DNA from 4 places in the Flavobacterium sp. PL12 genome. Region 3 is predicted to be linked to each of the others. Evidence: riboswitches for the same ligand, from Rfam matches in the RefSeq annotation. Region 3 holds a riboswitch; each other region holds the start of a gene.
The links. Region 3 has a riboswitch for S-adenosylmethionine ahead of RCH19_RS04610 (Na+/H+ antiporter NhaC family protein). Riboswitches for the same ligand answer to the same signal wherever they lie in the genome.
Positions count from the first base shown of each region.

Region 1 (4,177 bases), on a different contig from region 3:
TTTGTAGTTCCTCAGCATTGATGAAATTTGCTATTAGTGAAGCTGTGTAATTACTTCCATTTCTACCTAAAGTAGTGGTCTCCTGTTTTGCATTTGCACCAATAAAACCTGTAATTACTAAAACGGCATCTTCATTTTCTTTAAAAATCTGGATGATATTCTTTTTCGAAGCAGCTTCAATAGGTTGAGCATCCCCAAAATTCGAATCTGTCACTATCAATTCACGGGTATCGGCGAATTTTGCAAGAATACCTCTTTCGTTCAATAAAAACACAAGTAATTTAGCAGAAAGCACTTCTCCTTGCGCTAAAATTTGATCTTGAATTTTAGTGCTGTAATCGCCTATTAAACTTACGCCTTCAAAAAGCTTATCTAATTTTTCAAATTCAACAGAAAAATCAATTGATTCAAATCCATCTTTTTGATATTTTTTAAAACTCTCAAGAAGTGGTTTGTAATTACCATTTTTTACAGCGATGGTTAAAATATCATCTAGCTCATCAGTAGCTTTTCCTCTTGCTGATACAACAACTGCAACTTTTTCTTCTTGCTTTATTTTACTTTCAATAATATTTAGAACCGTATTAATCCCTTCACCGTTTGCTAAAGATTTTCCACCAAATTTTAATATTTTCATTTGTTTTTTATTTTTGAAGACTACTTCTAATAAATTGTCTAATTGTTCGTATTCCATCAAGAAAGCATCGTGTCCATGCTGCGAGTCAATCTCACTATAGAATACATTATTTTTAAATTTTTTAATATCGTTGTATGTTTCTTTATTCTCCTTTGCCGTAAAAAATAAATCAGAATTGATTCCTACGATATAAATATTGGCATCGACTTTAGAAATCAGTGATTCTAAAGATTCTCGATTCCGAGTGATATCAATCGTTTTTAATAGTTGATTCATCATCTTGTACGCAGCTAACTGAAATCTTTTCTCCAATTTTTCTCCGTGATAATTCAGCCAACTCTCTACTTGAAAGGTTTCAAGTTGTACATTGATATCTCTATTAAATTTTTCTTTAAAAGATTCAGGAGTTCGGTAGCACAACATTGCGTGAATGCGCGCGTCTTCTATAGGTTTCTTGGAATTGTTTAATATTTGCTCTTGCAAGTAACAGTTAGCAATCAACCAATCAGTAGCTTTCCAATCGGTAGCAATGGGAATAAAATTTTGTGTTAGTTTTGGTTCTAAGGCTAAAATTTCCCAACCTATTCCTCCTCCTACAGATCCACCGATAAGCGCAAAAAGTTGATCAACTTTTAAGACACGAAGTCCTTCCAGAAAAATTTTAGCAATATCTCTGGCAATAAAATCTCTGTAATTCTCGATTGTAGCTGAATTAAAACCATTACCTGGAACATCAAAAGCGATGATTGTATATTTTCTAGTATCGATTGTTTTATCAACTCCTACTATTTCATTCCACCAACCAGATTCTCCTATTACCTGTGAGTTTCCAGTTAAAGCGTGATTGATTAAAATTATAGGAGCGGTGTGCAAAGCAGCACCAAAAACCTGATAACTTAAGTTAAGTGTAGCATAGAAAGCACCATTATGTGTGGTGAAATCTTGTAATGTAATTAATGAAGGTTTATTTTCCAATTTCAAATCTTTAATGATTTTTGATTTGTGTCTGGAAATATTAGAAAGAAAGCTAGATGTTAGGTGTCTAGACGAATTCTTATTGTTATCTTTCCATGTAACTGAAATAATTTCAGTTCGAGGTAGAATGCAGCACCTTCTTCGATAAATCGAAGGGTTGCTAAGGCTTCATCGGGTCTAATCCCTCTGCCTTTCTTTATAACATTTCAATACAAGTGTGAACTTAAAGCAGCAAATTAACTGTAATTATTTTTAAAAACAAAACTTTTGCCTCTTTTGATTCCTAATTTTTACATTCTAAAAATGAAAAGTACACTGCCTATTCTCGCAAAATAAATATAACGATAGATTTTACAATCTCTAATTTGAATAAGCAGTGCACGTTTTTTCTACTTTAAAATGGAGGAAATTAAAATCCCGTTTTTTAAATAAATAAAGTTTCATTCTCTTTTGAATACATTAAAAAAAGCAATGAATTTGGCACTTTTGTCTGTGATAAATTATCATTTATTGAAACTCCGAATCTAGAATCGATTAACTCATTTATAAAGTCATTACTCTTCTTTCTTTTATTTCTGAAATTAAGATTTTTTAATAACTGAAATGTTTTTGCTACGTACTTAGTGGCACTCATAATTAATTAGTTGTTAGGTTTATAATATTCATTTTTTTACTTATTTCATTTATTTCTAAAAGCAAAAACCCTTTTAGATTTATATCCAAAAGGGTTTTAAGCTATGCTTTAAACTTTCACATTTGGATTTAACAGACATTCATACGCAGCATCATAATGACACAAATTATTTTTGTGACTGCTAGCTTGCTACTATTATGATTTTTTATTCTATTCATCTGTTTTGACTATATTCTATTAAAAAAATGTTACACGACTATTTATAAAAAAAGCCTCCCGTTACCTGGGAAGCTTATTTATTATAATTTCGATTTAAAATTACGCAATAAACTACCCTCAGGATTTATCCTGACCGACCATAAACGTATTACTAATTTTAAATTCCATGTTTATTTTTTATTTACTCAAATATCGAAATTATTTTCGCATTCTCCTAATGTGATTAACGGATTTAACGGATTAATAACTTTAAATTAATATTCCTTAATTTTCATAACAATCAGCCTTTCAATTTGTTTATCATTTAAGCGATTATACTTATGCGCTCTACTGATTCTTCTTTTCAGAGACTCCCATTTTTGCTGCATATAAGGATATATTGATAGTGACTTACTATTTCCTTCAACTGATTTATTGTAATGCTTTTTATATTCTTTAAAATAGTTAAAATAATCATCTAGATATTTATCCCATTTGTGATCTCCAATTCTATTATTCACTTTGGTCGAATTTTCCATTGTATCCAATAATTCTTTTGATTCCATAATAAAATTTTAGTTTAATTATTTATAAATACCCACATTACGTTATAATCAAAAAGAGAAGCTAACAAGATAGTTATTCGCTCTTTTTTCTTGTTCAGCAAATTTAGTTTAATCTTTTGCTAAAAAGGTTACACAATTAGTTTTAAAACTTATATAATTTCTTACCAATTTTATTGCTTTCGTAGGGAATTATATTTCGATGTTGACAAGTCAAATATTTTCTCTTATATAACTCATCAATCATATAAAAAAAGACTTCTGAATTTACAGAAGTCCTTCATTTAAAATTTAAACATTCAAAGAAAAACAGGTTTCTCTTTAAACTAGCTGAGCCTGTTTTATATTTTCAAATACTTGTTTTAGGTCTTGAATTAGATCTTGAATATCTTCTAAACCAACAGATAATCTAATTAAGTCATTTGGAACTCCTGCAGCAATTTGCTCCGTTGCTGATAATTGTTGGTGCGTTGTACTTGCCGGATGTATTATTAAAGATTTTGTATCGCCAATGTTAGCTAGAAGTGAGAATACTTTAGTTTCATCCGCTACTTTTTTAGCTGCTTCAAAGCCACCTTTTAAACCAAAAGTTACTACTCCACTTTGACCTTTAGGTAAATATTTCTGCCCTAAATCATAATACTTACTAGACATCAATCCAGGGTAATTTACCCAAGCAACCTCTTCGTGACTTTCTAACCATTCGGCTAAAGCCAAAGCATTTTCGCTATGTCTTTGAATTCTAATTGGCAAAGTTTCTAAACCTTGAATTATTTGAAAAGCATTAAAAGGGCTTAAGGCTGCTCCAAAATCTCGCAAGCCTTCAATTCTCACCTTGGCTATAAAAGCCGCTCTACCTAAAGCCTCGTGATACACTAAACCGTGGTAACCAGCAGAAGGCTCTGTGAATTCAGGAAATTTACCATTAGTCCAATCAAAGTTTCCTGCATCAATGATCACTCCACCTAAGGAAGTTCCATTTCCTGTGATATATTTTGTTAACGAGTGAATCACAATATCAGCACCATGGTGAATTGGATTCAATAAATAAGGAGAAGCGACAGTATTGTCCACTATAAAAGGAACCTTCGCCGCTTTAGCTTCATCTGAAATGGCTTTCAAATCGAGGACGTCTAACTTTGGATTACCCAAAGATTCTACAAAAAATGC
Region 1 covers NZ_JBANDI010000011.1:46,727-50,903, reverse strand. Annotated here, with positions in the region: gene thrA (bifunctional aspartate kinase/homoserine dehydrogenase I) at 1-1,612, opposite strand, end outside; SAM riboswitch class I at 1,695-1,817, opposite strand; gene RCH19_RS06885 (hypothetical protein) at 2,720-3,010, opposite strand; gene RCH19_RS06880 (O-acetylhomoserine aminocarboxypropyltransferase/cysteine synthase family protein) at 3,329-4,177, opposite strand, start outside.
Region 1: it holds a riboswitch for S-adenosylmethionine, as region 3 does, so the genes downstream of both, thrA (bifunctional aspartate kinase/homoserine dehydrogenase I) here and RCH19_RS04610 (Na+/H+ antiporter NhaC family protein) in region 3, are expected to answer to the same signal.

Region 2 (4,177 bases), on a different contig from region 3:
ACTTCAGAAATTAGAATTATACAGAACAATGTCGATGAATTAAAATCGCACGACAGACTGTTGTATTCCAACCATTATATTATTGATTGCGCTATTGGTTTTAATTTTAATCCTCGAATTAGTTCCAACTCACAAATAATCATTGAAACTATTTTTGAAAAATACACCTATAATAGGTTGCGTAATCACTTGAGAAAAACGAGTCAACATTTTCAATGTTTAGTAGAAGAAAAGAAAATAAACGCATATTATCCAAATTAAAGACTTTCTTTTCGTAGTTGAATAGAATAGTAGTAATTATTAACTAGATTTTAATTTTTAGTGAAGATTAAATAAAACAACAGTTCAAAATACTTAAAACCCATGGATCAAGTTAAAATTAAATTGCTAAAGCAACTCTCATCCATCGGTGATGTTACTTTTTTCACAGAGAATAAAAAATATATTATAACAACACAGGAAAAAACTCCTTTAAATACGCAAGCAAATACTGTATTACACTTTTTTGAGAAGCTAGACATAAGTATGATAAACTCAATTTTGGATGTAAGTTTCACTTATCAACATTTCACAAAGGGAGATTTCATCGGCAAACTTGATGATGCTTTTAATGAACTTCTTGATGCTGGCGACACTTATCTAACTAGACATAGTGGTTCGTGTAACTCTCAAAGCTGTAACTTCAATTGTAAAGGTTACTCTTTTATTGGAAACAATTCCAATAATTATTTTGATTTAATTTTTGATATCAAAGAGGGAATTGTTCACGACATTTATGAATGTAGTAATTTTAAGTGCGATGAAAAAAATTTAAAGAAAAATATCATGATAGAGATTGACAAGTCTAATATGCCATTTTAGAAAGGCATTAAACGCTTTGTAATCTTTACAATTTATTCTCAGAATTTATAATTCTTATAATAATGATACTATTTCAATCAATAAAAATTAGAGTAATTAGCATTCTTTAAAAAGCAGCGCTAAACAGTTTACAATAATTTTAAAATATTAGATTTTTATACTCCTTATTGATCTACAATATTTAACATTTATCAGTTTAAAATCATCAAGTTATTTTTAAGAATTTTAACTACAGACAAAGAAAATTACATATAAAATTTGATATTGTAGTTCTGTGAATGAATTTTATAGTAGTGATTATTGACAGTTCATATTTTTTCATTGTTTACTCTATCCAAAATATAAAATGTAAAACTGTAATATGTTACAACAAGGTATAACTTGCATATCTCGATTTTTTTTTATAATATTTGTCAAAGCATCAAGAATTACACATTTGTGTAATGCCAACCGATCAACTCAAGACACGGTGGCTTAGAATGCGGGACAGTCGTTCAAATGTATTGAGAAACCACAATTCTTTATCGCATTTTACGACATAGCAAAAACTATAATTTAAAATTGTTATGTTATGTATACTAAAAGTATTCAGTTAAAAGAAATCCTAAAGCACCAATCAGGTAGCGATATTGATCATTATGTAGGCTTAAAAACACAATGGCATAGTTGCGAAAATCGCAATTTAGTTGTGTCTCCAATGATTGAGGACAAATTCACTCCATTAGGAATCGAAATCAGCCACAGCGCTCTCACAACACAACTTGATTTTACCGGAGTAACTCCTGACGAGATTTTGTTATTTGATAGTGAAAAACAATTCACAGGAAAAACATTTAGTCTACATGAAGGAAGTGGTACTTTCAAAGTAGAGACCCAAGCCCGTTTTATACTCATCTGGAATACGAAAAAAGATGAAAAAACTAGGCGAGATTTACAAAACTTCAACTGTAAAACTTTACTACTTGATGATGACCTTGCTTACACTATTAATAGGATTTCTGGGTATTACGGTAAATTCCCTTATTTTATTTTAAAACATCCTAAATCGCCTTGTTACACACAAATTCCTATTCACTTAGTTGAAGATGAAGCTTCAGCAAGCCACTTACCCGGAAGCGTATTATCAATTGCTAGTGAAATATTAGAAGATAAAACTCAAAAAGAGTCGCTACTACTCTATCATTTTGAAAAGGTTTATGAAAAAATCAGTATTGATTCAAATCAACCCAAGGATTTAGCCTTGATTCTAAGTTCAGATTCAGCTCATTACTTACCGAAAGAGAATAATAAATCAAGATTTATGAATAGTATCCCCTATGGTGGAGTTTTGCTAGATTTAAATGGTCATATTATCGCACAATCTACCCAACATTTTATTAAATAAATAGTCATTTCTACGATCCTCATTGTCATTCTTTTCAAGAAGGACAGGACGGATTATGAATTATAAAGTACACATAAATATGCTGACGTATACCGATTCCGATTTTTTAAAACCAGTTTTTTCGACATTAGTGATTAAAGTTTCAAGTATTGTAAAATGCTTTCAATCCATAGAGAATTTTGTAACCACATATAATTATGGCGGACAAACAAATGGTGTGCTATTAATTGCAGCCGAAATGTGTATGCCTGCATTTCGATTAGAAGCTTTTGCTGCTGACGTGCTAATTCCTTTTGGCATGAAATTGAATGATGATTTTGCCTTTATTGATGAAAGACAAATTGAAGGCGTTCGAAATACGAATTCTTACAACGTAAATATTGAACATCCAGATTGTGACAATACCAATTGGTTAAAAGGAATGATTATTGAAAAAGGGAATTATATTTGGTACAGTGATCCAGATTTAACTGAATTTGAAAAAGAAACTAATTTCAGATTATTTAAGAACCTTTGTTATAATGAACCTGAAAAATTCAACCTCAATCCTCGAGTTATTAAATTAGATGATACCTATGTACATTATACAGTTAGTGGTTTAGACATGTATTATAAGTTGCATCGAGATGCTTTATGGTATAATGAGAAAGTTTATGGAGATTGTAAATTTAACTAAAAAGAATGAATATAAAAAGTAGTGTTTCAAAGACCTTTACCGCTCAAGCCACCATTGGTTTGTATAAAGGCTATTCGGATGAAATTATTTTAATAAGTGACTTTAAAAAGAAGCTATATAACAGACAGCAACAAATTAAAAAAGAATTTGATGTAGTGCTGAGCGTAAAACTTGCACTATGTGAAATTGTTTTTCTGGGACAAGAAGAGCCATCGGTTACCTTAGAGTTTATTCAGTATCCTAAATTTCCAGTAGCTGAGCCACTTCTTAAAAAAGCAATTATTCATCTAATAGAACTGTTGATGGAAGACCTTGATCAAAATCGCACAGTAATAGTGTTTCAAGACGAGACTATTTGCCTGGAAAAATCAAACGAAATAGATCCTAAAATAAATATTTAAAATGAATGACCTCTTCCCAACTCATAAACTTTCGTTTTTAGAAGAATTTTTACTTTATCATAAAAGAATGAATTTTGTAACATTATACGTGAATGAAAACAATGACCCAATTAGTTTGACCAGTGAACGCAATACTATCGCTAAAGAATTCAAATTATTAGATATAGACTTACAGGATAAAACCATTAGCCAATTATATGAACTGTTAGAAATTCGGCGACAAGAGGATTATTTAATTCGTAAAATAAGTAAAAAATCTGATCTAGTTAGTAAAAGAATATTTCTCTTAACCATCCATCTAGACCATCTAGAATATTATTTGTACGATTATGATTATGAGGCAATGCCAGGAAAAGTAAAAAAACAGTTTATAGGACTCAGGAAATACAGTAAACTATGGAAAGACAATAAAATATAACTACTGTAAATAAAGTCAAAAAAAAATGCAAAAATTAATATTACACATTCCGCACTCCTCAATTATAATTCCTTCGTACGAGGGTTTTATCATAAGCAAAATAGTTTTAGATGAAGAAATTGGTAAATTAACAGATTGGCATACAGATGATTTATTTAGTAACACCATAGATATTAGTGTCATCGCTACTTTCTCTCGACTCTTTTGTGACGCAGAACGTTTTGTTGACGACACGCATGAAGTTATGGCTAAATATGGCATGGGAGTTTTATATGAAACTTTAGACAACGGAGATCTTTTGCGAAAAGTAACGCAAGAGCTAAGGAACTTTGTAATAGAAAACTTTTATAAACCACATCATCAACAGCTAAATGAAGCATTGCTAAAAGCCTTAAACCAATCAGGTAAGGGAATTGTAATTGATTGCCATTCGTTCC
Region 2 covers NZ_JBANDI010000023.1:19,170-23,346, forward strand. Annotated here, with positions in the region: gene RCH19_RS11260 (hypothetical protein) at 1-261, shown strand, start outside; gene RCH19_RS11265 (hypothetical protein) at 364-861, shown strand; SAM-I-IV-variant riboswitch at 1,275-1,373, shown strand; gene RCH19_RS11270 (hypothetical protein) at 1,433-2,245, shown strand; gene RCH19_RS11275 (hypothetical protein) at 2,301-2,921, shown strand; gene RCH19_RS11280 (hypothetical protein) at 2,927-3,322, shown strand; gene RCH19_RS11285 (hypothetical protein) at 3,324-3,740, shown strand; gene RCH19_RS11290 (N-formylglutamate amidohydrolase) at 3,766-4,177, shown strand, end outside.
Region 2: it holds a riboswitch for S-adenosylmethionine, as region 3 does, so the genes downstream of both, RCH19_RS11270 (hypothetical protein) here and RCH19_RS04610 (Na+/H+ antiporter NhaC family protein) in region 3, are expected to answer to the same signal.

Region 3 (4,177 bases):
TGAATAGGCGATACCCATTTACTGCTTACAATTTTATACTTTTGCATAACAATTTTAAAAACTACATAAAATAATATATCATGAGTGTTTTAGTTAATAAAGATTCCAAAATAATTGTTCAAGGTTTTACAGGAAGTGAAGGAACTTTCCATGCTTCTCAAATGATTGAGTACGGAACTAACGTTGTCGGTGGTGTAACTCCTGGAAAAGGTGGAACAACTCACTTAGACAGACCTGTTTTCAATACTGTAAAAGATGCTGTTGAACAAGCAGGAGCTGACACAACTATCATTTTTGTACCGCCAGCATTTGCTGCTGATGCAATTATGGAAGCTGCAGATGCAGGTATTAAAGTAATTATTGCAATTACAGAAGGAATTCCTGTTGCTGACATGATTAAAGCAAACAGTTATGTTAAAGAAAGAAATGCAAGATTAATAGGTCCTAATTGTCCTGGAATTATTACTCCTGGTGAAGCTAAAGTTGGTATTATGCCAGGTTTCGTATTCAAAAAAGGAACTATAGGTATTGTTTCTAAATCAGGAACTTTAACTTATGAAGCTGCTGACCAAGTTGTAAAACAAGGTTTAGGAATCACAACTGCTATCGGAATTGGTGGAGATCCAATTATTGGAACTACTACAAAAGAAGCAGTAGAGTTGTTAATGAATGACCCAGAAACAGAATGTATCGTAATGATAGGTGAAATTGGTGGACAATTAGAAGCTGATGCTGCTCATTGGATTAAAGCTGATGGTAATCGTAAACCAGTTGTCGGTTTCATTGCAGGAGTTACTGCTCCAGCAGGACGTACAATGGGACACGCCGGTGCGATTGTTGGTGGATCTGACGATACTGCGGAAGCTAAAAAACAAATCATGAGAGAATGCGGTATTCACGTAGTGGATTCTCCAGCTGAGATTGGTAAAAAAGTAAAAGAAGTTTTAGGATAATCTTTTTCTAAATACAAATATTTTAAAAGCCTCGCATTTTGTGAGGCTTTTTTATTATAAAATGGAATTAAAGAATACCTTTGCACTTTATTAAAAATAGATGATTTATAGTTTTTTTAATAAATAACAAACGTAAACGAATGGTTTAGATACTGCTCAAGATTTTTAGAGCTCTATTTGAGGAAGCCAATTCAAATAAAAATATAATATATGTACAAGGAATTAAAAAAATTCAAAGTTACCAATCAGTTTTCATTTACAGCAGAAGATAGTTTAGCAGAAGTTTGCAATGCATCAGAAGGTTCTGGCGTATTTCTAGTTTATGCTGTTGGAGAAGAGAAAGAGCTAATTATGGTAGGTTCTACTGGAACCGTTCAAAATGACGGAACTTTGAAAATTAAAAATGGTGGTTTAAATGACAAAATTGTTGAAGGACACCAATTTGCAAAAACAGGAAGAAAATATTCTTGGCCAGCGCAAATGAAAATAGAAGATATTACTACTTTAGAAGTGGTTTGGTACGAAACTTTTAATGATAAAAGTAAAGCAATACCAACTGCAGTGGAAGGTCAAGTATTACAAAATTTCTTAGATGAAAATGGAAGATTGCCAAAATGGAATGTAGCTTTTTAAGTTATAACCAATAAATATACTATTATCTCTTAAAGACTTTACTTCGGTAAGGTCTTTTTTGTTTTATAATAATAATAATAATAATAAATGCTAATTTTTGTTTGTTTTTATAATGAAATATGAACTACTTTTGCAACCGTTATCACGAATCTCAATTATGAGATAGCAACCTGCAACAACGAGCAAGGTGCTAAAACGATAAGCCAAATCCTTTGGAAAAAATGTTGTTTTTATTCCCATTTAGCTTTTTAGTTTATCGTCGTAACAATTTTAATTCAAAAATTGATTATGATCCAAAATGCAAAAAATAATGGTAACCCATTCGCACTAATTCCTTTATTTATTTTTATCGCTACTTTTCTAGGAGTTGGCATTTTTCTGAATGATTTCTATGCTCTTCCTTCACCGGTTGCTGTATTAGTAGGTATAATAGCAGCATTCCTACTATTTAAAAATTCAACGCAAGAAAAAGTAAATACATTAATTGCTGGTTGCGGAGAAAGCAAAATTATGACTATGTGTCTTATTTATCTTTTGGCTGGAGCTTTTGCTGTGGTAAGTAAAGCTACCGGCGGAGTTGATGCAGTTGTAAGTCTAGGTATTAATAATATTGATGTTGCTTATTTCCCGCTAGGAATTTTTCTAATAGCAGCCTTTCTTTCTACAGCGACAGGTACTTCTGTAGGTGCTATAGTTGCTATTGGTCCCATTGCTGTTACTTTAGCGACGACAAGCGGTGCATCTTTACCACTAATTTCTGGTGCATTGCTAGGAGGTTCTATGTTAGGAGACAATCTTTCAATGATTTCAGATACAACAATTGCCGCAACTCAATCATTAGGCTGTAAACTGAAAGATAAATTCAAAATCAATTTATTTATAGCTCTACCCGCAGCTATTGTAACGATTGCATTGTTTTTTTACTTAGGATTAAACTCTGAGATTGTTCCGGTTACCATTCCCGTAAATGACTTTAATTGGCTTACAATTTTACCTTACGTATTAGTCATTGTTCTTGCAGTCATTGGAGTAAACGTTTTTTCTACTTTGATTATAGGAACTTTATTTGCTGGACTGATCGGATATTTTAGTGGTGACTTAACGCTTATGGTTTTTGCTCAAAAGATATATGAAGGATTTACAAGTATGACGGAGATATTCTTGTTATCTATGCTTTCTGGCGGATTAGCTGCAATGGTGGAAAAAGCAGGCGGAATTGATTATGTTTTATTCCAAGTCAAAAAACGAATTAAAAGTAAAAAATCAGCGCAAATGGGAATTGGAACTTTAGTTGGTCTCACTAATCTTGCAATTGCTAACAACACGGTATCCATTGTAATCACAGGAACAATAGCGAAAGAAATTAACGATGAATATCAACTTGATGCGAGAAAAACTGCTACAATTTTAGATATATTCTCTTGCGTAATACAAGGAATTTTACCTTATGGTGCTCAAGTTTTATTAATATTAAGTTTTGCTAATGGTCAGTTAAATTTTTTCGATTTGATTTCTAATGCTTGGTATCATTTACTGTTACTTATTTTTACATTGTTTGCTATTTATGTTAATTTCTGGGATAAATGGATTAATCGACTGATTTAAAATTAAAACAAGGCATTTACATTAATGTATATGGATTTCAATTTTTTTTAAAAAAGTAAATATTATATATTTGGCAGATATAAAATAGCCCTGATAGAAGTGAAAATCCTTTTATTTTTGTTGATTGCGCGGAACGAAGCAATGACATAAATAAAAGATTGTAGCGAATAGCAGGAAAAGCTCCAAATAAAAATTAAACTAAGTTTTAGAATATGAAATTACTAGAAGGAAAAGTAGCTATAATTACTGGCGCAAGTCGCGGAATAGGAAAAGGAATTGCAGAAGTTTTTGCTAAGCATGGAGCAAATGTAGCGTTTACATACAGTTCTTCTGTCGAATCAGCTTTAGCCTTAGAAAACGAACTAAATGCTCTTGGAATCAAGGCAAAAGGATATCAATCTGATGCTGCTGATTTCAATCAAGCACAAACTTTTGTAGAGGCTGTTTTAGCAGAATTTGGAACAGTTGATATTTTGATAAACAATGCTGGAATCACTAAAGATAACTTACTAATGCGAATGTCTGAAGAAGATTTTGACAAAGTAATTGATGTGAATTTAAAATCAGTATTTAATATGACAAAAGCCATTCAAAAGACCTTCTTGAAGAAACGTGCTGGTTCGATTATTAATATGAGTTCAGTAGTAGGAGTAAAAGGAAATGCAGGTCAAACGAATTATGCAGCTTCTAAGGCTGGAGTTATCGGCTTTTCTAAGTCAGTCGCTTTAGAATTAGGTTCTCGTAATATTCGTTGTAATGTTATTGCTCCTGGGTTTATAGAAACCGAAATGACAGCAAAATTAAATGAGGACGTTGTAAAAGGATGGAGAGATGGTATTCCATTAAAACGTGGCGGAACTACTGAAGATGTAGCTAACGCTTGTCTGTTCTTCGCTTCAGATATGAGCGGATATGTGACAGGACAAGTGATGAACGTATGTGGAGGAATGCTTACTTAATACTAGAGTAATCAGTTTTTAGATAAA
Region 3 covers NZ_JBANDI010000006.1:78,728-82,904, forward strand. Annotated here, with positions in the region: gene sucD (succinate--CoA ligase subunit alpha) at 81-953, shown strand; gene RCH19_RS04605 (hypothetical protein) at 1,164-1,586, shown strand; SAM-I-IV-variant riboswitch at 1,721-1,818, shown strand; gene RCH19_RS04610 (Na+/H+ antiporter NhaC family protein) at 1,875-3,191, shown strand; gene fabG (3-oxoacyl-[acyl-carrier-protein] reductase) at 3,404-4,150, shown strand.

Region 4 (4,177 bases), on a different contig from region 3:
TTCGACAAGAAAATTGTCTAATGATGTTGCTTTAGCGGCTCAATCAACAGCAACAGTAGTAATATTGATGGGTATGAGCAAGTTAGATGAAATTGTTGCTTTATTCCAAAAAGTGTCTAAAGGAGAAATGGCAGTTGCAATTATTCAAAACGGAACAACACCTCAGGAAAAAGTAGGAATTGGAACAATCGATAGCATTCAAAAAGTCGTTGCAGAGAACAAATTGAGTTCTCCTGCGATTATCGTAATTGGTGAAGTTGTCAAAGAAAGTAATAAGTTAAAAGGCTTTTACGAAGAATTTGTCTCTTCTAAAATACGATTGTAATGAAACAAGAAGAATCATTTTCCAAAATTCACGACTCGGCTCCCCTCTCCTTCGGAGAGGGGTTAGGGGAGAGGAATGAATTGTATCCCATTTTTTTAAAAGTGCATCAGCTAAATGTACTTATTGTTGGCGGCGGAAATGTAGGATTAGAAAAATTATCTTTTTTATTAAAATCTAGCCCGAAAGCTATCGTTGAAGTTGTAGCTCCGCGATTTTTACCAGAATTAGTCGATTTAGTACATCAACATGATTCGGTAAAACTGACAATGAAAAAATTCAGGAAAAGAATGCTTAAAAAAAGGCATTTGGTTATTGCTTGCACGGATGATTTAGAAGTCAATAAGAAGATCTACAACTTATCAAGAGAAAGATATTTGCTGTGCAATATCGCTGATACGCCTCAATTGTGTGATTATTATCTGGGCGGAATTGTCACTAAAGGCAACGTAAAAATTGCTATATCAACTAATGGTAAATCTCCGACAACAGCTAAAAGGCTGCGACAATTTTTTGAAGAAGTAATCCCAGATGATATTAATAAAATGGTAGAAAACTTAAATGAATATCGGAAAACATTGAAAGGAAACTTTGAAGAAAAAGTTGAAAAAATGAATAAGATTACTGAAACGTTAAAAAATATATAAAAAGTTCCTGTAGATTTAAAGGAATGATAAAAATCATAAAAAGGAGAAGCAAATATTCGTTTCTTTGTAAACTCAAAAAATGACTATAAATAGTAATGTAATGATTAAAACTGATATTCTTATAATAGGAGCTGGTCCAACAGGTTTATTTGCTGTTTTTGAAGCCGGTTTGTTAAAGTTAAAATGCCACATACTAGATGCGTTGCCACAAGCAGGAGGGCAACTTTCAGAATTATACCCTAAAAAACCAATATACGATATTCCAGGATTTCCAGAAGTTTTAGCTGGGGATTTAGTTGATAACTTAATGGAACAAATTAAGCAGTTTGAACCTGGATTTACGTTAGGAGAACGAGCAGAAACAATAGAAAAGCAAGATGATGGAACTTTTATAGTTACATCTAATAAAGGAACACAATTTCACGCTCCAGTAATTGCGATTGCAGGTGGTTTAGGAAGTTTTGAACCAAGAAAACCACTTATTGATGGGATTAATTTCTATGAAGATAAAGGAATTAAATATTTTATAAAAGATCCAGAGGAATTTAGAGATAAGAAAGTTGTTATCGCTGGAGGTGGAGATTCTGCTTTAGATTGGAGTATTTTCCTGTCTAATATTGCTTCAGAAGTAACGTTAGTTCATCGAAGAAACGAATTCAGAGGTGCTCTAGATTCTGTTGAAAAAGTACAAGAATTAAAAGATGCTGGAAAAATAAGATTAATCACACCGGCAGAGGTTATCGGTATAAATGGCGCCGAACATATCGAATCGGTTGTTTTAGATGAAAACGGAGCACAAAGAACAATTGCTACAGATTTCTTTATTCCACTTTTTGGTCTTACACCTAAATTAGGTCCTATTGGAGATTGGGGATTAGAAATTGAAAAGAATGCAATCAAAGTAAATAATGCTTTAGATTATCAAACTAATATTCCGGGTATTTTTGCAATAGGTGACGTAAATATCTATCCAGGAAAATTAAAATTAATACTTTGTGGCTTCCACGAAGCAACTTTAATGTGTCAAGCTGCATACCAGATCATAAATCCAGGTAAGAAATATGTTCTAAAATACACTACGGTTGCTGGAGTAGACGGCTTTGATGGAACTCGTAAAGAAGCTCCAAAAGCAGTGGTTAAAGCAATAGTTTAACAATTTCCCATAAAATAGTTAAAAAATATAGCGTTATTACTTGCAAGTAGTAGCGCTATGTCTTTACTTTGCATTGTTCATATATTTATTGACAGTTATCACGAAAGGCGGAGGGAAAGACCCAATGAAACCTTAGCAACCCTTTATCTTTTAAAGAAGGTGCTACATTCTACTTTATGCTGAATTTATTTCAGTAATTAAGATAGATAACACACGAATACTCACAGCAGTATTTCTCAAAATTTTTCTTGATAACATATCGATATTTAGCCCACTGAATTAATTTCAGTTTTAGGAGCGAATTATTATGCTTTTTTGCTAATAATTTTCCCGCTGTTCACTGTATCTTTTTATACTGAAATAAATTCAGCATAAAAAGGATGCCGTTTCCATCGGGGCTAAGCAGTTTATATATTGAATTTTTGTTAGTATTAATAAAATGTACAGATCTCTATAACAAAGAGGTTTTTAAGAAATAAACGATTATGTCAGATATTCAAAAGGCCATAAAAGAGAGAATTCTTATTCTTGATGGCGCAATGGGAACTATGTTACAACGCTACAATTTCTCCGAAGAAGATTTTCGTGGAGAGCGTTTTAAAGATTTCCCACATTCACTTAAAGGAAATAATGATTTACTATCACTGACCCAACCCAAAGCGATAAAAGAAGTTCATGCTAAATATTTTGATGCAGGAGCAGACATCATAGAAACGAACACTTTTTCGAGTACCACTATTGGAATGGCTGATTATCATCTCCAAGATTTTGTATACGAAATGAATTTTCAATCTGCAAAAATTGCTCGCGAAGTTGCTGATGACTTTACCGCTAGAAATCCAGAGAAACCTCGTTTTGTAGCAGGTTCAGTAGGACCAACAAATAGAACGGCAAGTATGTCGCCAGATGTGAATGATCCAGGGTATAGAGCAGTAACTTTTGATGATTTGCGCAAAGCTTACAAGCAGCAAGTAGAAGCCTTGATGGATGGTGGCTGCGATATATTACTTGTAGAAACTATTTTCGACACCTTGAATGCTAAAGCAGCGCTTTTTGCTATTGAAGAAGTCAAAGACGAACGCAATATTGAAATCCCAATCATGGTTTCAGGAACAATTACCGATGCATCAGGAAGAACACTTTCAGGACAAACGGTTGAAGCATTTTTAGTTTCAGTTTCACACATTCCATTATTAAGTGTAGGTTTCAATTGTGCGCTTGGAGCTGACTTATTGAAACCATACTTGCAAACATTATCTCATAACACATCATTTAATGTTTCGGCGCATCCTAATGCAGGATTGCCAAATGCTTTTGGAGAATACGATGAAACACCAGAAGAAATGCAAGCCCAAATCAAAACGTATTTAGACGATAATTTAGTAAATATAATAGGTGGTTGTTGTGGAACAACTCCACAACACATCAAGTTGATTGCAGATATTGCTAAGGATTATAAACCAAGAGTTTCGACTGCGGTGATGTAAAACACTAATAACCTTTGTCAAAGTTTTAAACTTATAAATGGAGAGTTTTGACTGTTATGATGTAAATCTTTTTTTATTTAGAAATGAATTAAAAATTAGAAGCTATGTTAAAAAAAATCAATGCATTATTTGTACTTTTTAGTTTGATGTTTTTTTCAAGTTGTAAGCAAGAAATCAAAATTGATAGCGGTCGAGAATTAATTATTCAAAATATAAATGTTTTGTTAGATTCTGTTGAGCGTTTTGATACAAGTAAAATGCCTACTTCAGAAGAGTTTAAAAACGTTAAAATTGAGCAGATAAAAATAGGGTTAATTGATTCTGTTTTAGTTCAAAATATAAAAGACTACAATTCAAGTTTCATTATTAATAGAAATGATTTAGTTAATTTCAAATCAAATTATAATATAGAGATAGTAAAGGTTAATAATGATGATATCAATTTTTTGTTTGTGAGTTTTTCAAATTTCAAAGTTGACAAGTACAAAGCGACTATCGATGTTAAAAAAATGATTGGAATAGCTATGACCAAGGACAGATATTATTTTACAAAAGAAAATGGACATTG
Region 4 covers NZ_JBANDI010000011.1:62,173-66,349, forward strand. Annotated here, with positions in the region: gene cobA (uroporphyrinogen-III C-methyltransferase) at 1-325, shown strand, start outside; gene RCH19_RS06940 (bifunctional precorrin-2 dehydrogenase/sirohydrochlorin ferrochelatase) at 325-969, shown strand; gene RCH19_RS06945 (NAD(P)/FAD-dependent oxidoreductase) at 1,070-2,122, shown strand; SAM riboswitch class I at 2,215-2,335, shown strand; gene RCH19_RS06950 (homocysteine S-methyltransferase family protein) at 2,608-3,609, shown strand; gene RCH19_RS06955 (hypothetical protein) at 3,714-4,177, shown strand, end outside.
Region 4: it holds a riboswitch for S-adenosylmethionine, as region 3 does, so the genes downstream of both, RCH19_RS06950 (homocysteine S-methyltransferase family protein) here and RCH19_RS04610 (Na+/H+ antiporter NhaC family protein) in region 3, are expected to answer to the same signal.